DNA from 2 places in the Nonomuraea sp. NPDC050227 genome. Region 2 is predicted to be linked to the other one. Evidence: riboswitches for the same ligand, from Rfam matches in the RefSeq annotation. Region 2 holds a riboswitch; the other holds the start of a gene.

Region 1 (10,842 bases), on a different contig from region 2:
CGAGATCGCCGAGGCCGTCGTACGGGCCCTGGCCGGTGCGGCATGAGGCTGATGGTCCTCGGCGCGACCGGCGGCACCGGACGCCAGGTGGTCGAGCAGGCGGTCGCCGCCGGGCACGACGTCACCGTCCTGGCCCGCGACCCCGCCCGCGTCCCGGCGGGCGAGCGGGTGAGCGTGATCGGCGGCGACGTGCTGACCCCCGGCCCCTGGCGGGAGGCCGTCGCCGGGCACGAGGCCGTGCTGTCCTGCCTGGGCAGCACCGACCGCGGCCACCCCACCACCGTCTACTCCCAGGGCACCGCCAACGTCATCGCCGCCATGCGCGACAGCGGGGTGCGCCGCCTGCTGTGCCTGTCGTCGGCGGGCCTGGACATCCCGCCGGGCACGCCGCTGGGCCGCCGCCTGGTCACCCGCTTCGTGATCCAGCGCCTCTACCGGCACGGCTACGCCGACATGAGACGCATGGAGGCCGCCGTCACCGCCGCCCACGACATCGACTGGACGATCGTGCGCCCGCCGATGCTCACCGACGGGCCCCTGACCGGCCGCTACCGCACCGCCGAGAACGCGCCCCTGGCCAAGGCGGGCTCGATCTCCCGCGCCGACCTGGCCCACTACCTGCTCGACCACCTCACCGACGAGCACAACCGCCACGCCGTCGTCGAGATCGCCGGCGGCTCCTGACCTGGCAGGCGAACGCCGGCGAAGGCGACATTCCGGCTGACTCGCGCCCGTCCGGCGTGTCAGACTGCGGCAGACGACGCAGCGGGAGGCGGGCATGTGGCCGTTCGTGGGCAGGGAGTCCGATCTGGGCCGCGTCACCACCGCCCTGCGCGATCCGGCGGCCGGCGCGCTGGCGATCACCGGCCCGCCGGGCGTCGGCAAGAGCCGGCTGGTGTACGAGGCGCTGGCCACGCTCGATCCGTCCCGGTTCGTCGTGCATTCCGTGCCGGCCACCTCGGGCAACTCCGACGTGCCGCTCGGTCCGCTCGGCGTGCTCGTGCCCGACGGCGTCGTGGGCGTGGCCAGCCGCGGCGTGCTGGTGCGGGCCATGGTCGCGGCCCTGACGGCCGGGTCGCGGCGCGCGGTGGTCGTCGTGGACGACGCCCACCTGCTCGACGACGAGTCGGCGGCCGTGCTGCGCCACCTGGCCCGGACGCGGGCCGCGTTCGTGCTGGTGGTGCTGCGCGCCGGCGAGCCGTTCTCCGAGTGGCTGGCCGCGTTGTGGACCGAAGGGCTGGCCGAGCGGATCGAGCCGGCCGCGCTGTCGCCGTCCGAGGTGGGCCAGGTGCTGCACGAGGTGCTCGGCGGCCAGGCGGCCGAGCTCACCGTGCGCCGTCTGCACGAGCTGACCGCCGGCAACCCGCTCCTGCTGCGCGAGGTCGTGCTGGCCGGCATGCAGGCCGGGACGCTGGCCGAGACCAAGGGCGTGTGGCGGTGGGAGGGCCCCTGGCTGGTCGCCCCCCGGCTGACCGAGCTGGTGGCCAGGCGGCTCGGCGCGCTCGCCGACCAGGAACGGTGGGCGCTCGAACTGCTCGCCCTGGCCGAGCCCGTCTCGGTCGGCGTGGTCACCCGGCTCGTCCCCGAAGACCTGCTCACCCGCCTGGAGGCGCGCGGGCTGCTGTGGATCCAGCGCGACGGCCGCCGCTCCCTGCTCCGCCTGGCCCACCCCCTGTACGGCGAGGCGCTGCGCGACGGCTGCCCGGAGCTGCGCACCCGCAGGGCCAAGCGCGTGCTGGCCGAGGCCATCGCCGCCACGGGGGCCCGCCGCCGCTCCGACGCGCTGCGCATCGTCCGCTGGAGCCTCGACGCCGGCGTCCAGCCGCCGCCCGGCATGCTGCTGACCGCCACCCGGCGCGCCTGGACGCTGCTCGACCTGCCGCTGGCCGAACAGCTCGCCCGCGACGCGGCCCTGACCCCGGAGCACGCCGAGGAGCGGGCGGCCCTGAGCTCGGTGTTCGCGGCGTTCTCCGGCGACCTGCGCCCGGCGCTGTCGGAGCTGCCGCCGCTGTTCCGGGCGGGGATGGTCAACAACGAGGCCGAGGTCAAGGCCCGCCTGGCGCACGAGCTGGCCGGCGCCTACGGCGGCCGGCCGCCCGCGCCGCCGCACGACGCGCGCGATCCCGTGCTGGCCGAGGCGGTGGAGAACATGCCGTGGCTGCCGCCGACCACCGCGCTGGTCCAGGTGCAGGGCGCGCTCCTGGCCTGCCGTGCGGACCTGGCCGCGCGGCTCGCCGGACGCGAGCACGAGGCCGCCCTCGCCCACGGCTGGGAGTACGCGCTGATGGTGGCGGCGATCGCGATGGCGGCGTACGCGACCGGTGGGCTGGCGGTGCTCGCCCCCCTGGGCGACGCGCCATGGTCTTCCTGCACCACGATGGTGGCCGCGCCGCGGGTCCCCTGTCGTGAGCACGCACGTGCTCAGCCGCGCCCGCCCGTACTCATCGGCGGCCCGCCGGCCGGGACGGCCACCCGGCCGGCGGCGGCCTCAGGCCAGCCGGTCGGCGAGGAAGCGCAGGGCGCTGTCGATCTCGAAGTCCGGCACGTCCGCGTGCCCGCCGGGGTTGGCGTGCAGGGTCTTCTCGGCCGAGGCCAGGGCGTCGAACAGGGCCAGGGCCTCGGCCCGCGGCACCCGTTCGTCGTCCCACTGCAGCAGGAACCGCACCGGGACGGTGATCCCGGCGGCGGCCTGGACCGAGGCGAGCGAGGTGCCGCTCAGCCCCAGGACCGCCGCGCCGATCCGCGGCTCGGCGGCCACCAGCGGGATCCCCAGGGCGCAGCCCAGCGACACGCCCCAGTAACCCACCGGCCCCTGGTCGCCGAGCGCGTCCAGGACCGACCGCCACTCCGGCACGGTCTGGGCGGCCAGCAGCGTGTGCAGCTCGGCCAGCAGCGGGGTGGGGTCGCCCGCGCCGGCCATCCGCTCCCGCATCGCGGCGATGATCCGCTCGTGTTCGGCGCTTCCGGGCCGGTCGCCGTGGGCCGGCGCGTCGATGGCCGCCGCCGCGAAGCCGCGTTCGGCCGCCAGCCGGTGCGCGCGTCCCACGACGCCCGGGGCCTGCTTGTGCTGCCCGCCGCCGTGCCCGATGAGGACCAGGCCGCGGGGTTCGGCGTCCTGCGGGGTCCACAGGACGCCGGGGATGTCGCCGAGGGCGAAGGATCGTTCGATGACGCCGTCGGCCGACGTCCGGGAGAGAAAACGCATGCGCGTCCTGAGCCTTTCGGGATGCCTTGTGCGGGCGCTCCCTAGGCGATGCGCGTGAGGGAGCCCCGACCTGTCACAACGTTGATCGGTCTCACCCCCTCAGTTCGAATGCGTGGCGAAAACGTACCACACCATCAGATTTCGGCTGCGGTGAAGGAGATCCACACGTCCGGCGGGACGTCCGGGCGGTTCGGGACGGGCCGGCGCTCCTCCGTCCACGCCTCGCCGGCGAACTCGGTCGCGACGCGCCGCCAGAACGCCACGCCCGCCGTGTTGGCGTCCTGGAAGGCGATCCGCCACGGCCCGGGATGCCGGGAGATCACCTCCCGGACGACCCGCAGCCCGATCCCCGACCGGCGCGCCCCGCGGACCACGAAGAAGCTGTTCAGCACCCGGACCGGGCCGGCCGCCGCACGCACGAACGCGAACCCGACCGGCCGGTCGCCGCTGGTGAACAGGTAGGCCGTCCAGTCGTCGTCATCGAGGGCGGTGCGCAGGCGGTCGCCGTGGTAGGTGCCGTCGGGGTCGGGGAGCCCGCCCTGGAAGTCCGCCATGTCGTGGCGGAACATGAGCCAGAGGCGTTCGACGGTGGGGTGATCCGCGGCCTCGACGGGCCGCACGTTTACCGGAGAAATGGTCATACAAGCACTCTCGGCCAGATGCAACATCCGGCCGGAAGGTACAAACTAGCAGAAGACGATCATCGCAGGGGACCCGCGGGCGTCAGCCGTGCAGCAGGTCGAGGATGTGCGGCCAGGCGTCGGCTCCGAGCCCGGCGTCGGCGACCGGGTCGCCCCCGTAGAGGAAGTCCGGCGACTCGGGGGCGGGCCCCTCCCCCGGCAGGCGCGGACGATGACCGGCCTCGGCCCGGCTGACCACCCGCACCGGGCGGCCGGCGGCACGACGCCGCGCGGCCAGCCGCCGGGCGAACGGCAGGGACGGCCACATGGCGTCATCCCCGCCCGCCACCAGCAGCACGTCGGCCGCCGCCGCCTCGATCGGGATCTCCGCGGCCGGCAACAGATCGGCGAACGTGCGCTGGCTGAGCTCGTACAGCTCGCGCAGGGCCAGCGGGCCGTGCTCGGGCTCGGCCTCGGCCCAGTCGTCGTCGTACGGGACGAACGGCAGCGGCCGTCCCTTCCACGTCCAGGACGACCGGTAGGGACGTTTCTCCCCGTCCGGCCCCGGCCCGACGTTGCCCCACACGAGCGAGGTCGGCGACAACGCCACCACCCCGCCGATCCGCCGGTCCCGGACGGCGGTCAGCAGCGCGGCCTCGGCCCCCTTCGACATGCCCAGCACGCAGACCCGCCGGACGCCGGTGGACTCCAGCAGATCGACGGCCGACACGAACGTCTCCAGCGGGATCTCGCAGATGCCCGGCGGCTGCCCCGGCCCGCCGAACCAGCGGATCGACAGCGCGGTCACCCCCTCCGCGGCCAGCAGGCGGGCCCTGTCCCGCTCGATCCGCCCGCTCGACCCCGCCAGCACGAGCACGCCCGTGCGAACGGCCGGGCCCGGTGTGACCAGGACGCCTTCCCACGGGCAGCTCAGTTCGCGCTCGTCCATCACCGTCACCCCTCGGCACTCGGCGGAACGGCATTCTACTGAGACGGCGCACCCACCGAAATGGTGCATCATGGCCGCAACACCCCATGACGAGCGGAGAACACCATGTCCTTCCAGGCTTACCTGGACAACATCGAAGGCAAGACCGGACTGACCCCCCGTGAGTTCATCGCCCTGGCCAGGGAACGCGGCTTCGACGCCCCGTCCACCAAGGCCGGGACGATCATCGACTGGCTCAAACAGGACTACGACCTCGGACGCGGCCACGCCATGGCCCTCGTCCACGTGATCAAGAAGGGTCCGCGGATCGACGCCAAGCACGTCGGCACCACCGGTTCCCACCGCGACGAGTCCGACGTCCTCTGGCTGGACGGCAAGGACAACCGCCCGGAGCCTGCCTGACCCGCGCGGCGGGGGCGAACCCCGCCGCACGACTTTACGTTGTAGATCTGTAAGGGTCAGAAGTCGGCGTCGAAGCTGACCGAGCCGGTCACCCCCACCTGGTACGCCGACACCCGCCGCTCGAAGAAGTTCGACAACTCCTGCACGTCCTGCAGCTCCATGAACGCGAACGGGTTCTTCGCCCCGTACAGCGGCTCGATGCCGAGCTGGGCCAGCCGCCGGTCGGCCACGTGCTCCAGGTACGACCGCATGTCCGCGGTCGACATGCCGGGCACGCCCTGCCCGAGCAGGTCCTCGGCGAACTGCGCCTCGCAGTCGACCGCCTCGGCCAGCATCTCCCTGACCTGGCTCGCCATCTCCGCGTCGAAGAGGTCCGGCTCCTCCTGCCGGACGACGTCCACCACGTCGAAGGCGAAGGCCATGTGCATGGACTCGTCGCGGAAGACCCAGTTGGTGCCCGAGGCCAGCCCGTTCAGCAGGCCGCGCGAGCGCAGGAAGTAGACGTAGGCGAACGCGCCGTAGAAGAACAGGCCCTCGATGCAGGCGGCGAAGCAGATCAGGTTGAGCAGGAACGCCCGCCGGTCCTCGCGGGTCTCCAGCCGCTGGAGGCTGCCGATGGAGTCGATCCAGCGGAAGCAGAACTCGGCCTTGCGCCGGATGGAGGGGATGTTCTCCACCGCCGCGAACGCCGCGAACCGCTCCTCCTCGTCCGGCACGTACGTGTCCAGCAGGTTCAGGTAGAACTGGACGTGCACCGCCTCCTCGAACAGCTGCCTGCTCAGGTACAGGCGCGCCTCGGGGGCGTTGACGTGCTGGTAGAGGTTGAGCACCAGGTTGTTGGCCACGATCGTGTCGCCGGTGGCGAAGAAGGCGACCAGGCGGCTGACCAGGTGGCGCTCGGCCGCCGACAGCTTGGGCAGGTCGCTCAGGTCGGAGTGCAGGTCCACCTCCTCGACCGTCCAGGTGTTCTTGATCGCGTCGCGGTAGCGGTCGAAGAACAGGGGGTAGCGCATGGGCCGCAGGGTCAGGCTCATGCCCGGGTCGAGCAACATCGGATTCTCCTCGGGGGTCACTGGCAGGCCTCGCACGACTCGGGGTTCTCCAGGGAGCACACCAGGGCCTCCTCGGACTTGTTCGCGAGGGGCGCGGGGTGCGCGAGGGGCACGGTGGCCTGCTGGATACGGGTGGCCGGGCGCGAGCGCAGGTAGTAGGTGGTCTTCAGGCCGGACTTCCAGGCGTACAGGTACATCGAGGAGAGCTTGTCGATCGTCGGCGCGCTCATGAACAGGTTGAGCGACTGGCTCTGGTCGATGAACGGCGAGCGCGCGGCGGCCATGTCGATCAGCGCCCGCTGCGGCAGCTCCCAGGCGGTGCGGAACAGCCGGCGCACGTCCTCCGGCAGCTCGGCGATGCCCTGCACCGAGCCCTCGGCCTGCTTGATGGCCGCCCGGACGCGGTCGTTCCACAGGCCGCGCGACTTCAGCTCGGCCACCAGCGCGTTGTTGATCTGCAGGAACTCCCCGCTCAGCGTCTCGCGCTTGAACAGGTTGGACACCTGCGGCTCGATGCACTCGTAGCAGCCGACGATCGAGGCGATGGTGGCGGTCGGCGCGATCGCGATCAGCAGCGAGTTGCGAAGGCCGTGGGCGGCGATGCGCTCGCGCACCGCGTCCCAGCGCCCGGCCTGGGTGCCGCTCTGACCCCACAGGTCGTGCTGGAGCCGGCCGCGGGCCGCCCACGTCTGGTCGTAGGCGGGGTGGGCGCCGAAGCGCTCGGCCAGGCCGGCGGAGGTCTCCAGCGCCGACAGGTAGATCTCCTCGGCGATCCGGGTGGACAGCTCCTTGGCCTCGGCCGAGTCGAACGGCAGGCGCAGGGCGAAGAAGACGTCCTGCAGGCCCATCACGCCGAGGCCGACCGGGCGCCAGCGCGGGTTGCTGGCCGCGGCCTGCTCGCTCGGGTAGTAGTTGATGTCGATCACCCGGTCGAGGAAGGTGACCGCGGTGCGGACGGTGGCGCGCAGCCGCTCCCAGTCGATGCCGCCGTCGATGTCGCCGCCGGGGCCCGTGCCCGCCAGGTGGGCGGCGAGGTTGACCGAGCCCAGGTTGCAGACCGCGGTCTCGGCGTCGCTGGACACCTCGACGATCTCGGTGCACAGGTTGGACAGGTGCACGACGTTGCCGGGCTCGGCCGCCTGGTTGCACAGGCGGTTGGCGGCGTCCTTGAAGGTCATCCAGCCGTTGCCGGTCTGGGCCAGGGTGCGCATCATCTTGGCGTACAGGTCGCGGGCCTTGACCTGCCGGACGTACCGGCCGTCGCGCTCGGCGGCGCGGTAGGCCTCCTCGAACGCCTCGCCCCACAGGTCGGGCAGCTCGGGGACCTCGTCGGGGTCGAACAGCGACCAGGTGCCGTCGGCCTCGACCCGGCGCATGAACTCGTCGGGGATCCAGTTGGCCAGGTTGAGGTTGTGGGTGCGGCGGGCGTCCTCGCCGGTGTTGTCGCGCAGTTCCAGGAACTCCTCGACGTCCGGGTGCCAGGGCTCCAGGTAGACGCAGGCCGCGCCCTTGCGCCGGCCGCCCTGGTTGACGGCGGCCACGGACGCGTCGAGCGTGCGCAGCCACGGGACGATGCCGTTGGAGTGCCCGTTCGTGCCGCGGATCAGCGCGCCCCGGGAGCGCACCCGCGACCAGGAGATGCCGATCCCGCCGGCGAACTTCGACAGCTGCGCCACCTGGGCGTAACGGTCGTAGATGGAGCCGATCTCGTCACGGGGCGAGTCGACCAGGTAGCAGGAGGACATCTGGGTGTGCCGGGTGCCGGAGTTGAACAGCGTCGGCGAGCTGGGCAGATAGGCCAGCGACGACATGAGCCGGTAGAAGCCGACCGCCTCGGCGGGCGTCTCGGCCAGCCCGCAGGCCACGCGCAGCAGCCAGTACTGCGGCGTCTCCACCACCAGCCGGGTGGACGGGTGGCGCAGCAGGTAACGGTCATAGACCGTGCGCAGCCCGAAGTACTCGAACCGCAGGTCGGCGGTGACGTCGATGGCGTCGTCGAGCTTGCGGGCGTTGGCGTTGACGAACTCGGCGGTCTCGTCGCCGATGAGCCCCTCGGCGTGGCCCAGCCGGATCGCCTGGCTGAAGGAGGCCACGCCCTGCCCGCGGACCTCCTTGTCGATGTAGCCCGACAGCAGCCGCGCGGCCAGGCGCGAGTACTGCGGCTCCTCGCCGATCATCTCGGCGGCCGTCTGGATGGACAGCCGGTCCAGCTCGGCGGTGGTGGCCCCGTCGTAGAGGCCGCTGATCGTCTTGGTGGCCACCCGCATCGGGTCGATGTCCGTCAGATCGGTCGCCCAGTGCTCCACCGCACGTACGATCTTGTTGACGTCGACCGGCTCCGCGGTGCCGTTGCGCTTGCGCACCTGCATCTGGACGCGCCGCGGCGCGGACCTGTCGGCGTCCGCCCGCGCCGTCCCGGCCAGGTCCGTCATCGGGTCCCCTGTGACCGTCACTGCGCTCTCCCCTCGTGAACTCGGTCAGTGGCCGAGAACGCGCGCAGGAGGCGGACGGCGAGGCGCCACAGCCCTCTCGCCGGTGCCGTCCACCGTCCCGCGCGGCCTCGGACCAGCCGCGCGCGCATGATCGCGCGCGGCGCGCCGGCAGGTCTTCGGACTCATGGGCATGCTGTCGCTGCCTACTGGCCGTCGCTTCCCGGGCCTTCGGCCCAGTGCGTCTGACGGCGGTCGTTCCCACTCACCGCTGCGGGGCAGTCCCGGATTCCCACCGGGTTCCCTCTTGCCTCGGCCGCCCTGGCGGGGCGACCGAACCGGCTGCGGGAGACACCATATATAGGGCGGATCAAAAAGTCACACCCAACATCTCGTGTTGCGAAGAACCCACGCTCCGATCCGGCCGTCCGCCACGGGGCCGCGCCCGCCGGCCTGGCGGCCCGATTGTGATCGACGCCACAGGCCCGCGACGCCCCGTTTTCGCTACCTTAGGTATCGATACTTCAAGTAGCGAAAACCTGAGGAGACGAGCATGAGCGAAACCACCGGCCTGCGTCCGGTCACGCCGGACTGGGACACCGTCACCCCCGCCGAACTGGCCGCCTACGTCGAGGCGGAGAACCGGCTGCGCGCCTCCGTCGAGGCACAGGCGATCACCGGCCGGCCGGATCCCGGCGCCGCCATCGACTGGCGGACGGTGGCGCTGCCCGGCCGCGACATCCGCGTCCGGGTCCACCGGCCCCGAGCGGCCGAGCCGGGGGACGTCCTGCCGCTCGTGTTGCACGTGCACGGAGGCGGCTTCGTCGGCACGGCGCCGCAGAGCGACTGGGTCAACAGCCACCTCGCCGCCCACCTGCCCGCCGTCGTCGTCTCGGTGGACCACCGCCTGCTCGACCGGCACACGCCGCTGGCCGCCGCCGCCGACGACGGCTGGGACGTGCTCCGGCACGTGCTGGAGCACGCCGCGCAGTGGGGCGTCGACCCGGCGCGGGCCGTCCTGTTCGGCGAGAGCTGCGGCGGCCTGATCTGCGCCCTGGCGGCGATCAGGGCCCGCGACGCCGGTCTGCCCCTGAAGGCCCAGGTGCTGGTCAACCCCGCCGTGGAGGTGGCCGGGACGATGTTCGACCACCCGTCGACGGCCCAGTACGCCGACACCCCGACGCTCAGCGTGCCGGTGCTGCGGCTGTTCCACCGGCTCGCCGTGCCCGAGGGGACGGACGCCCGCGCGCTCTCCCCGCTGCACGCCGGCGACCTGGGCGGGTTGGCCCCGGCGCTCGTGGCGGTGCCGACCCACGACCCGATCGCCGACCACGGCCGCCGCTACGCCGAGGCGCTGCGGGCCGCCGGCACCCCCGCCCGCCTGGCCGAGTACCCCGGGGCCGGGCACGCCTTCCTCAGCATGCCGGTGCTGGCCCCCCAGGCCGAGGACGCGCGGGCGGACATCCTGGGCTTCCTCCGCGACGCCCTCACCGCGTAACCCGCGACCGGAGCGGGCAGGCGAGGACGGGCCGGCCTCTCGCGCGCGGCGCCGGGTTCTGCTTCATGATCCGGCTGGAGATCCTGGACCCGGACGACCTCGCGCTGTGCGAGCGGTTCGTCCGCCTGCACCGCAGCCCGGCGCTGGACGACGACATGGGCCCGGCTTCCCCGCCGCCGTCATCACCGGGAACGCGCTCGCCCTCGACTGCCGGGCCACCGAGCTGAGCCGCCGCCGGCGCGGTCAGCGCCCGGCGTCCCGGGCGACGATGCCGTGCGCCAGCCGGGCCAGGGCGGCGGTGATCTGCTCGGGGGTGAGCCCGCGCCTGCGCTGCTCGGCGTAGACGTCGGGGCCCAGCGGGGCGAGGAGGATGTCGGCCAGCGCCTCGGTCTCCGGGACGCCCGCCTCGCCCAGCAGCACCCGTACGTGCGCCCGCCAGAACCCGTAGGCGCCGGTGGCGTAGCGCAACGCGCCCTGCTCGGCGCCCAGGACGAGCGAGATGTGCTCGTCCAGCAGGCCGACCATCGCGGCGTAGAAGGCGGCGAGCCGGTCGGCGGGGGGCGCGCCGGGGCCGAGCGGCGGGTCGCCGCGCAGCAGGCGTTCCTGCAGCTCGCGCTCGTGCTCGTCCAGCAGGGCCTGCGCGATCGAGACGGTGTCGGGATAGCGGCGGTAGAGCGTGCCCCGCCC
Region 2 (10,842 bases):
GCCGACCACGGCCACCTCGCCCCGCCCCTCGTCCGCCGGGCGCTCGGGGACGAAGGTGCGCTCGGCCGGGCTGGCGAGCAGGGCCAGCGAGAAGTACGGGACGCCGTCCGGGTCCACGTCCTTGAGCGGGGCGACCCGCTGGGCGCCCATGGTGGCGCGCTCGACGTACCAGGCGTCGTCGAGGCGGCCCGCCTCGGCCAGCGCGTCGCGCACCTTCCCGAACGTGCGGCCCAGCTTGAGCACGGCGGCCGAGTCGGTGTCGCGCAGCCGCTCGGCCAGCACCTGCGCGGGCAGCGTGCCGGGCAGCACGGTCAGCACCTCGTCCCGCTCGACCAGCGGCCGTCCCAGCACGGCGGCGGCGGCGCTGACCGAGGTCACGCCGGGCACCACCTCGGTCGGGTAGCGGTGGGCGAGCCGCTTGTGCATGTGCATGTAGGAGCCGTAGAACAGCGGGTCGCCCTCGGCCAGCACGACCACGGTGCGGCCCGCGTCCAGGTGGGCGGCCAGGCGTTCGGCGCAGTCGGCGTAGAAGTCGTCGAGCGCTCCCTGGTAGCCGCCGGGGTGGTCGGTGGTCTCCGTGGTCAGCGGGTAGAGCAGCAGCTCCTCGATCTGGCCTTCGCGCATGTACGGCAGCGCGATCGAACGGGCGATGCTGCGGCCGTGCCGGGCGGCGTGGTAGGCGATCACGTCGGCCTCGCCGATCAGCCGGGCCGTCCTGACCGTGACCAGCTCGGGGTCGCCGGGGCCCAGGCCGACTCCGTACAGGCGTCCTGACATGGTCGTCACTCCGTCTCGTTCGCGATGGCGTTGATCGCGGCGGCCGTCATCGCACTGCCGCCGCGACGGCCGTGCACCACCAGGTACTCCAGGTCGCTGTCGGCCAGCGCCTGCTTGGACTCGGCCGCGCCGATGAAGCCGACCGGGATGCCGAGCACGGCCGCGGGGCGTCCGGCGCCCTCGGCCACCAGCTCCAGCAGCCGGAACAGGGCGGTCGGCGCGTTCCCGATCGCCACCACCGCGCCCTCCAGGCGGTCGCGCCACAGCTCCAGGGCCGCGGCGCTGCGGGTGGTGCCGAGGCGTTCGGCCAGCTCGGGCACGCGCGGATTGCCCAGCGTGCACAGCACCTCGTTGCCCGCGGGCAGCCTGCGCCGGGTCACGCCGGAGGCGACCATCATGGCGTCGCACAACACCGGCGCGCCGCCGCGCAGCGCCTCCCTGGCCCGCGCGACCACCTGCGGCGACCAGGCCAGGTCGGTGACGAGGTCGGTCATGCCGCACGCGTGGATCATGCGCACCGCCACCTGGGCGACCTCGGGCGGCAGGCCCGTGAGGTCGGTCTCGGCGCGGATGGTCGCGAACGAGCGCCGGTAGATCTCGGCGCCGTCGCGGATGTAGTCGCTCACTCCTGGCGTTCCTCGTATCCGTTGATGGTTGCGATCAGCTGGCGGACCGGGCCGCGTGGCAGGCCGCAGCGCCGCTCGCAACCGGCCCAGTGGACGGGCGTGGCGGGTGCGCGGCCGAGGCTCCGCACCCATTGCCGGGCATCGGCCCGCACGTCGGCGAGCGCCTTCGCGCAGCCAGGACGGCCGGTGCAGGCGGTCACCCCGGCCCAGGGGGAGTCCGGGTCGGTGGCGAGCCCGGCGGCGGCCAGCGCCCGCTCGGTCCGGTCCGCCTCGCCGGGGGAGAGGTCCGGCAGGACGACGGTCCGCCAGGGGGTCAGGCGCACCGGCCGTCCGAGGTCCGCGAGGGCTCCGGCCTGGCCGGACGTCAGGCGGCCGAGCGGCACGAGCGCCTCGATCGCGACCCGGCCGTCCCGCTGGGCGATCCTGCCCGCGGACGGGCGGCGCGCGGAGACGGGGGCGGGCGGGGCGTCCGCGGCTGCCGCGATGTTCGCGGCGGCCGGGGTTTCCGGCGCTTCCGGCGCTTCCGGCGCTTCCGGGGCGTCCGGCGCTTCCGGGGCGTCCGGGGCGTTCGCGGCGTCGATCAGGCTTGGTTCGCCGGCGCGCAGGCGGGTGGCGATTCTGGCGGGGCCGTCCGGGAGGTCGCGGATGCGCCAGGCGCGCGGGCCGTCGGGGGACAGCTCGTCCAGGAACGCCTCGGCGGCGTCGATCATGAGCGGGACGGCCGCGTCCGGGGCGACGGTCAGCCCCGTGTCGGCGCCGGCGAGCAGCAGCCGTCCGGTCGCCACGTAGGTGACGTCCGCGCCGAGCCCGGCGACGTCCCGCGTGCCGTCGTCCAGGGCGAACAGGAACCGTCCCGGCAGCGCGGCCAGCCGGGGCCGCGCGCACAGCGCCCGGTCCAGGGCGTCCGCCATCGCCAGCACGTCCAGCAGCCCGTCGGGACCGCGCCCGCCCAGCGGCGAGGCCAGGATGTTGCGCACCCGCTCGTGCGCGGGCGACGGCAGCAGCCCGGCCGCCGCGATCCGCCCGGCGAAGACCTCCGGTGCGCGCAGCCCCCGCACCTGGACGTTCGCCCGCGACGTCAGCTCGATCACGCCCGTTCCCAGCTCGGCCGCGCACCCGGCGAGCACGCGGAGCTGCGCGGCCGACACCGCGCCGCCGGGCAGGCGCACGCGGGCGAGCGGGCCGTCGGCGGCCTCGTGCACCTGGAGCGCCCCCGGACAGGCATCGGGACGCGTACGTCCGGAAGATTCACCTACGGGCACGAAGGGATCGTAACGCCACTTCTGGGACGGGTCGCTCCTGTCGTAAGCTTCGGCGTAGACGATGGCAATGGGAGGAAGCCGGTGTGAATCCGGCGCGGTCCCGCCACTGTGACCGGGGAGCGAACCCCACCACGAGGCCACTGTCCGGCGACGGGCGGGAAGGCCGGGGTGAGCGTCGATCCGGGAGCCAGGAGACTCCTGCCGTCGTGTCACCCGCGACCGGGGCGAGGACCCCGAGGGAGGAATGCGCCGTGCCTGGCGACAGCCGTACCGTTCTGCTGCTCTCCACCTCCGACACCGACCTGCTGAGCGCTCGCGCCTGCGGGGCGGGCTACCGCCTGGGCAATCCCGCCCGGCTGACCGCCGAGGACGTCCCCGGCCTGACGGAGGGGACCGACCTCGTCGTGGTGCGCCTGCTGGGCGGGCGGCGGGCCTGGCCGGAAGGGCTCGACGCGTTGCTGGCCGGGCCGCGCCCGGTGGTGGTGCTGGGCGGGGAGCAGGCTCCCGACGCCGAGCTGATGGAGCTGTCCACGGTCAGCGGCGGGGTGTGCGCCGAGGCGCACGCCTACCTGGCCCATGGCGGTCCGGCGAACCTGGCCGAGCTGCACGCGTTCCTGTCCGACACCGTCCTGCTGACCGGGCACGGGTTCGAGCCGCCCGTCCCCGCTCCCACCTGGGGACGGCTGGACCGCCCTGCCAGGACCACCGGCGGTCCCGTGGTGGGCGTGCTCTACTACCGGGCCCACCACATGGCCGGCAACACCGCGTTCGTCGAGGCGTTGTGCGACGCCGTCGAGGACGCGGGCGGGCAGGCGCTGCCGGTCTTCTGCTCGTCCCTGCGCGCGGCCGAGCCGGAGCTGCTGGACACGCTGCGCGCGGCGGACGCCCTGGTCGTCACGGTGCTGGCGGCGGGCGGCTCCCGTCCGGCCACCGCGGGGGCGGGCGGCGACGACGAGGCCTGGGACGTCGGCGCGCTGGCCGGACTGGACGTGCCGATCCTGCAAGGACTCTGCCTGACCACCACCCGGCAGGCATGGGAGGAGAACGACGACGGGCTGTCGCCGCTGGACGCCGCCTCCCAGGTCGCGATCCCGGAGTTCGACGGGCGGATCATCACGGTGCCGTTCTCGTTCAAGGAGATCGACCCCGACGGGCTGACCGTCTACGTCGCCGACCCCGAGCGGGCCGCCCGGGTGGCGGGCATCGCGGTGCGCCACGGCCTGCTGCGGCACACCCCTCCCGCCGAACGGCGGCTGGTGGTGATGTTGTCGGCGTACCCGACCAAGCACTCCCGCGTCGGCAACGCGGTCGGGCTGGACACCCCCGCGAGCACCGTCCGGCTGCTGGCCCGTCTCGCCGAGGCGGGTTACGACCTGGGCGACGGCTTCCCCGGCGTGGCCGACCAGGACGGCGACGCGCTGGTGCACGCGCTGATCGCCGCCGGCGGCCAGGACCAGGACTGGCTGACCGAGGAGCACCTGGCGGGCAACCCGGTGCGCATCTCCGCCGCCTCCTACGAGCAGTGGTACCGGACGCTGCCCGCGGCCCTGCGCGAGGGAATCGAGCGCCACTGGGGGCCGCCGCCCGGAGAGCTGTTCGTGCACGAGGGCGACAGCGGGACCGACATCGTGCTGGCCGCGCTGCGGGCCGGGAACCTGGTGGTGATGGTGCAGCCGCCGCGCGGCTTCGGGGAGAACCCGATCGCCATCTACCACGACCCCGACCTGCCGCCCAGCCACCACTACCTGGCCGCCTACCGCTGGCTGTCGGCCGAGTTCGGCGCGCACGCGATGGTGCACGTCGGCAAGCACGGCAACCTGGAGTGGCTGCCCGGCAAGTCGGCGGGGATGTCGGCCGCGTGCGGCACCGACGCCGCCATCGGCGACCTGCCGCTGGTCTACCCCTTCCTCGTCAACGACCCGGGGGAGGGCACGCAGGCCAAGCGGCGCGCGCACGCCGTGCTGGTGGACCACCTGGTGCCGCCGATGGCCCGCGCCGACACCTACGGCGACATCGCCCGGCTGGAGCAGCTCCTGGACGAGCACGCCACGATCGCCGCCATGGACCCCGCCAAGCTGCCCGCGATCCGGGCGCAGATCTGGACGCTGATCCAGGCCGCCCGGCTCGACCACGACCTCGGGCTGGCCGACCGGCCGCACGACAGCGAGTTCGACGACCTCATCCTGCACGTGGACGGCTGGCTGTGCGAGGTGAAGGACGCCCAGATCCGCGACGGGCTGCACGTCCTCGGCCAGGCGCCCACCGGCCAGGTGCGGGTGGACCTGGTGCTGGCGATGTTGCGCGCCCGGCAGATGTGGGCCGGCAGGGAGACGCTGCCCGGCCTGCGCGAGGCGCTCGGCCTGGCCGAGGACGGCACGGCGGCGCTGGGCGACGTGGACCGCGCCGAGACGACCGCCCGCGCCCTGGTCGAGGCCATGGAGCAGCACGCCTGGGCCCCGGACGCAGCCCCCGCCGTCACCCGCGCGGTATTGGGTGGCGTGGCCGAGGAAGGCGTGGCCGAGGGGCGGGTGGAGCTCGTGGCGCGGGTGCTGGCGTTCGCCGCCACCGAGATGGTGCCGCGCCTGGCCCGCACCACCGACGAGCTCGACCACGTCCTGCACGCCCTGGACGGCGGCTACGTGCCCGCCGGCCCCAGCGGCTCCCCCCTGCGCGGCCTGGTCAACGTGCTGCCGACCGGCCGCAACTTCTACTCCGTGGACCCCCGGGCGGTGCCCAGCCGCCTGGCCTGGGAGACCGGCCAGGCGATGGCGGAGTCGCTGCTGGAGCGCTACCGCGCCGACACCGGCGAGTGGCCGCGCTCGGTCGGGCTGTCGGTGTGGGGGACCAGCGCCATGCGCACGGCGGGCGACGACGTCGCCGAGGTGCTGGCCCTGCTCGGCGTCCGCCCCGAATGGGACGAGGCGTCGCGTCGCGTCATCCGCCTGGAGCCGATCCCGCTCGCCGAGCTGGGCCGCCCGCGCATCGACGTGACGGTCCGCATCAGCGGCTTCTTCCGCGACGCCTTCCCGCACGTGGTCGGCATGCTCGACGACGCCGTACGGCTGGTCGCGTCGCTGGCGGAGCCGGCCGAGGACAACTACGTCCGCGCCCACGTGGCCGCGACGGGCGGCGACGAGCGGCTGGCCACGATGCGCGTCTTCGGCTCCGCGCCCGGCGCGTACGGGGCCGGGCTGCTGCCGCTCATCGACAGCCGCAACTGGCGCGACGACGCCGACCTGGCCGAGGTGTACGCCGTGTGGGGCGGCTACGCCTACGGCCGCGACCTCGACGGCGTCGCCGCCCGCCCCCAGATGGAGGACGCCTACCGCCGCATCGCCGTCGCCGCCAAGAACGTCGACACCCGCGAGCACGACATCGCCGACTCCGACGACTACTTCCAGTACCACGGCGGCATGATCGCCACCGTGCGCGCGCTCACCGGCAAGGCCCCGGCCGCCTACGTCGGCGACAGCACCCGCCCCGACGCCGTGCGCACCCGCACCCTGTCGGAGGAGACCTCACGGATCTTCCGCGCCAGGGTGGTCAACCCGCGCTGGCTGGCCGCCATGCGCCGGCACGGCTACAAGGGCGCCTTCGAGCTGGCCGCCACCGTCGACTACCTGTTCGGCTACGACGCCACCACCGGCGTGGTGGCCGACTGGATGTACGACAAGCTCACGGAGACGTACGTGCTCGACCCCGAGAACCAGGCGTTCATGGCCCGCTCGAACCCCTGGGCGCTGCACGGCATCGCCGAACGCCTCCTGGAGGCCGCCGAGCGCGGCATGTGGCAGCACCCGGACCCGGAGGTCCTGCGCGGCCTGCAGGAGGTCTACCTCAAGACCGAGGGCGACCTGGAGGACGACACCAGCCGCTGAGCCAGGCGCGGCGCGCCCGCCCAGTGCAGATGCAGGTAGGACGCGGTCACGCCGGGGTCGCCGTACCCGTCGTGGCCGCCGTCCCAGCGGAACAGCGGCTCGCCCGCGTACGTGACGGCCGTCCGGTGGAACTCGTGCCCGCGCAGCCGCTCGCCCGTCCTGGTGAGCGGCGAGCGGCGCAGCGCGACGGCGTCCCGGTAGCCGAGCGTCAGCCGGGACGTCATCCGCGCCCGCCCGGGGACGCGCCCGCACATGCGCTGACCGTCCAGCTCGTCGCACAGGTACAGCAGGCCCGCGCACTCGGCGGCGATCGGGCCGGGGAAGGCGGCCACCTGCTGCCGCAGGGGCTCGTTGGCGGCCAGCTCGGCGGCGTACACCTCCGGGAAGCCGCCGCCGATCACGATCGCGCCGGTCCCGTCCGGCAGCCGCGTGTCGCGCAGCGGGTCAAAGACGGCCACCTCGGCCCCCGCCGCCCGCAGCAGCTCGACCTGCTCGGCGTAGCCGAACGTGAACGCCGCCCCACCGGCCACGGCCACCACCGGCCGGTCGCCTCTGACGGGCTCCTGGCCGCGCGCGGCAGCCGCCACCGCCTCCTCTGGCCGGCCGCCCGTCGCGGCGGGCGTCGGCGGCGTCCAGGAGGGGCCGCCCAGCGGGGGAGCGGAGCGCGCCAGCCGCAGCAACGCGTCCAGGTCGCACGAACGCGCCACCAGGGCGGCCAGCCGGTCCACGGCGGCGACCGCCTCGGTCCGGCGCTCGGCGGCCGGCACCAGCCCCAGGTGCCGGGAGGGCGTGGCCACGGCGTCGTCGCGGCGGATCGCCCCCAGCACCGGCACGCCCGCCGCCGCCAGCGCCGACCGGCACAGCTCCTCGTGCCGGTCGGAGCCCACCCGGTTGAGCACCACCCCGCCCACCCGCACGTCCGGGTCGAAGGTGGCGAACCCGTGCACCACCGCCGCCACCGACCTGCTCTGCCGGGCCGCGTCCACGACCAGCACCACCGGCGCGTCCAGCAGCGTCGCGACGTGCGCGGTCGAGGCGAAGCCGGTGTCCCCCCTGCCGTCGAACAGGCCCATCACGCCCTCGACCACCGCCACGTCGCACCCGGCGGCGCCGTGCAGGAACAGCGGGGCGACGAGCTCCTCCCCGACGAGCCACGGATCCAGATTGCGGCCGGGACGGCCGGCGGCCAGCGCGTGATAGCCCGGGTCGATGTAGTCGGGCCCCACCTTGTGCGGCGAGACCCGCAGCCCGCGCGCCCGCAACGCCGCCATGAGCCCGGTGGCCACCGTCGTCTTGCCGCTGCCCGACGACGGCGCGGCGATCACCAGCCGGGGAACTACCACTCGATGCCCTTCTGCCCCTTCTGCCCGGCGTCCATGGGGTGGCGTACCTTGCCCATCTCCGTCACCAGGTCGGCGACCTCGATCAGCCGTGCGGGCGCGTCCCTGCCGGTGATCACGACGTGCTGGCTGCCCGGCCGGTCCGTCAACGCCTTCAGCACGTCGTCCAGGTCCAGCCACCCCCACTTCAGCGGGTACGTGAACTCGTCCAGCACGTAGAACCGGTACGTCTGCGCCGCCAGGTCGCGCTTGATCTGCTCCCAGCCCTCACGGGCGTCGGCCGCGTGGTCGTCCTCGCTGCCGGGCCGCTGGATCCACGACCAGCCCTCGCCCATCTTGTGCCAGGCCACCGGGCCGCCCTCGCCCGTCTCGCCGAGCACCTTGAGCGCCCGTTCCTCGCCGATGCGCCACTTGGCCGACTTCACGAACTGGAACACCCCGACCGGCCAGCCCTGGTTCCAGGCCCGCAACGCCATCCCGAAGGCGGCCGTGGACTTGCCCTTGCCCGGTCCGGTGTGCACCATCAGCAGCGGACGGGTCCGCCGCTGGCGCGTGGTCAGGCCGTCGTCGGGCACGACAGCCGGTTTTCCCTGAGGCATGTTCAGACCGCCTTCCTGTGGTCACGGACGACCGAACCGAGATCGGCCAGAGAGTCGAGAGGCACGAGCCGCGCGCGCAGCCGCGAGGCCAGCCGGACGGCCAGGCCGAGCCTGACCGGCCCGCTCTCGCAGTCCACGACCACCGACGCGGTGCCGGCCAGCAGCGCGGCGGCCCGGTCCACGTCGCCGCCGGCCGTGGCCCGTCCGTCGGTGACCAGCACCAGCAGCGGACGCCTGGCGGGGTCGCGCAGCCGTTCCACGCGCAGCACCTCCGCCGCGCGCACCAGCCCCGCCGCCAGCGGCGTGCGCCCTCCGGTGGGCAGGGAGCGCAGCCGGGCCGCGCCCGCCTCCACCGACGAGGTGGGCGGCAGCGCCACCTCCGCGCCGGCGCCCCGGAAGGTGATCAGTCCTATCTTGTCCCGCCGCTGGTAGGCGTCGAGCAGCAGGCTGAGCACGGCCGTCTTGACCGCGGTCATCCGCTTGCGCGCCGCCATCGAGCCGCTCGCGTCCACCACGAAGAGCACGAGGTTGCCCTCCCTGCCCTCGCGCACCACCTCGCGCAGGTCGTCGCCGCGCAGCGCCAGCCCAGGGCCCTGGTGGCCGCGTTCCCGCTGGTGAGGCGCCGCTGCCAGCAGCGTCGCCGGCACATGGAGGTCGCGTACGGGGCCGAGCGGGCGGCGCGCGCCGGCGCTCCGGCCGCGCCGGGTCCGGGACCGCGACCGCCGGCCCACCGCTCCCTCGCCGACCCCCGGCACCTCCAGCAGCGGCACCCGGTACGGCGCGGCCACGCCCGCCACCTGCGCGGCTGTCTGGGAGGCCGTCTGGGGCGCCGCCGCTCGGGAGGCCGCGGCCCCCGTGGCGGTCGCCGCGTCCGGAGCGGGCTCTCCGGCCATCGGCGGCGCGTCCGCACCGGCGGCCGCGGACGGCGGCGGGTCAGCGGCGGCCGTCCGGCCGTCCGCCGAGGGCTCGGCGCCGGTCGGGTGGTTCCGCGTTTCGGGCCCGGTGCCGTCGCCCGGTGGCGGCGTGCCGCCAGGTCCGCCGGGCCCGGAGCCGTCGGGACCGCCGTCGCGGCCGCCGCCGGGCCCGGAGCCGTCGGGGCCGCCGTCCGGGGCGTCGTCGCCCGACGTGCGTTCCAGCAGCTCGTCGAGCAGCGCCTCGTCCAGGCCCGGAGCGTCGAACGGATCGCGCCGCCTGCGATGCGGCAGCGACAGCCGGGCCGCGGCCCGCACGTCCTCGGTCGTCACCGTGTCGCGGCCCTGCCAGGCGGCGTGGGCGATGGCCGCGTTCGCCGTCACCAGGTCGGCACGCAGGCCGTCGACCTCGAAGGCGGCGCACACCGTCGCGATCTGCCGCAGCCGGGCGTCCGGCAACCGCACGCCGGGAACCCGGGACCGCGCGGCGGCGATGCGGGCCGACAACGCCGATTCCTCCGCCGTCCAATGATCGGCGAACGCCGCCGCGTCCGCCTCGAAGGCCAGCCGCCGCCGCACCACCTCGGCGCGCTCCTCCGGGTCGCGGGACGCCCTGACCTCGACCGTCAGCCCGAACCGGTCCAGAAGCTGCGGACGCAGCTCGCCCTCCTCCGGGTTCATGGTGCCCACCAGCAGGAAGCGGGCGGCATGGCGCACCGACACCGACTCCCGCTCGACGTAGCACGTGCCCAGCGCGGCCGCGTCGAGCAGCAGGTCCACGAGGTGGTCGTGCAGGAGGTTCACCTCGTCCACGTACAGGACGCCGCGGTGGGCGGCGGCCAGCAGCCCCGGCTCGAACGCCTTCACCCCCTCCGTCAGCGCCCGCTCGACGTCGAGCGAGCCGGCCAGCCGGTCCTCCGACGCGCCGACCGGCAGCTCCACCAGGGCGGCCGGCCGTTCCACCCGCCCGGCGCCGGGCTCGTGCGGCCCGTCCGGGCACTCAGGGTCGGGTACGGCGGGGTCGCAGGCGAACCGGCAGCCGGGCACCACGGACACCGTCGGCAACTGGGCCGCCAGCGCCCGCACGATCGTGGATTTCGCCGTTCCCTTCTCGCCGCGGACGAGCACCCCGCCCACCCGGGGCGACACCGCGTTCAGCACCAGCGCCAGCTTCAGGTCGCCGAGCCCGACGACGGCGCTGAACGGATAGGTGACGATCAAGACTCAGCCTTCCGGTTGACGTGGACCACCCGCCAGCCGTCCCGCGCGACGGTCAGCTCGGTGGTGGACAGAGGGGCCAGGTCGAAACGGGCCGCGCGCAGCGGATCCAGCCCCAGGACATGGCCGAGCGCCGCTCTGATGACGCCGGCGTCGCAGACCACGACGGCCGGCGGCCCGTCCCGTGCCGAGTCGAGCCAGCCCGCCACCCTGGCGGCGAGCGCGCTCAGT

Evidence for each region. A riboswitch is a leader RNA that binds a small molecule or an ion and turns the genes downstream of it on or off. The one in region 2 is predicted to bind cobalamin.
Region 1: it holds a riboswitch for cobalamin, as region 2 does, so the genes downstream of both, ACIBK9_RS35340 (ribonucleoside-diphosphate reductase subunit alpha) here and cobN (cobaltochelatase subunit CobN) in region 2, are expected to answer to the same signal.

Annotation. Positions count from the first base shown of each region.
Region 1 is NZ_JBITJF010000010.1:377,898-388,739, forward strand. Features, by position in the region: gene ACIBK9_RS35305 (SGNH/GDSL hydrolase family protein) at 1-46, shown strand, start outside; gene ACIBK9_RS35310 (NAD(P)-dependent oxidoreductase) at 43-684, shown strand; gene ACIBK9_RS35315 (AAA family ATPase) at 779-3,250, shown strand; gene ACIBK9_RS35320 (GNAT family N-acetyltransferase) at 3,340-3,846, opposite strand; gene ACIBK9_RS35325 (acyl-CoA thioester hydrolase/BAAT C-terminal domain-containing protein) at 3,929-4,774, opposite strand; gene ACIBK9_RS35330 (DUF4287 domain-containing protein) at 4,880-5,176, shown strand; gene ACIBK9_RS35335 (ribonucleotide-diphosphate reductase subunit beta) at 5,233-6,228, opposite strand; gene ACIBK9_RS35340 (ribonucleoside-diphosphate reductase subunit alpha) at 6,246-8,681, opposite strand; cobalamin riboswitch at 8,810-9,015, opposite strand; gene ACIBK9_RS35345 (alpha/beta hydrolase) at 9,211-10,155, shown strand; gene ACIBK9_RS35350 (hypothetical protein) at 10,221-10,382, shown strand; gene ACIBK9_RS35355 (TetR/AcrR family transcriptional regulator) at 10,399-10,842, opposite strand, start outside.
Region 2 is NZ_JBITJF010000003.1:301,029-311,870, reverse strand. Features, by position in the region: gene ACIBK9_RS13845 (precorrin-2 C(20)-methyltransferase) at 1-777, opposite strand, end outside; gene ACIBK9_RS13840 (precorrin-8X methylmutase) at 783-1,403, opposite strand; gene cobG (precorrin-3B synthase) at 1,400-2,665, opposite strand; cobalamin riboswitch at 2,676-2,886, shown strand; gene cobN (cobaltochelatase subunit CobN) at 2,917-6,543, shown strand; gene ACIBK9_RS13825 (cobyrinate a,c-diamide synthase) at 6,498-7,871, opposite strand; gene cobO (cob(I)yrinic acid a,c-diamide adenosyltransferase) at 7,880-8,482, opposite strand; gene ACIBK9_RS13815 (VWA domain-containing protein) at 8,485-10,614, opposite strand; gene ACIBK9_RS13810 (histidine phosphatase family protein) at 10,611-10,842, opposite strand, start outside.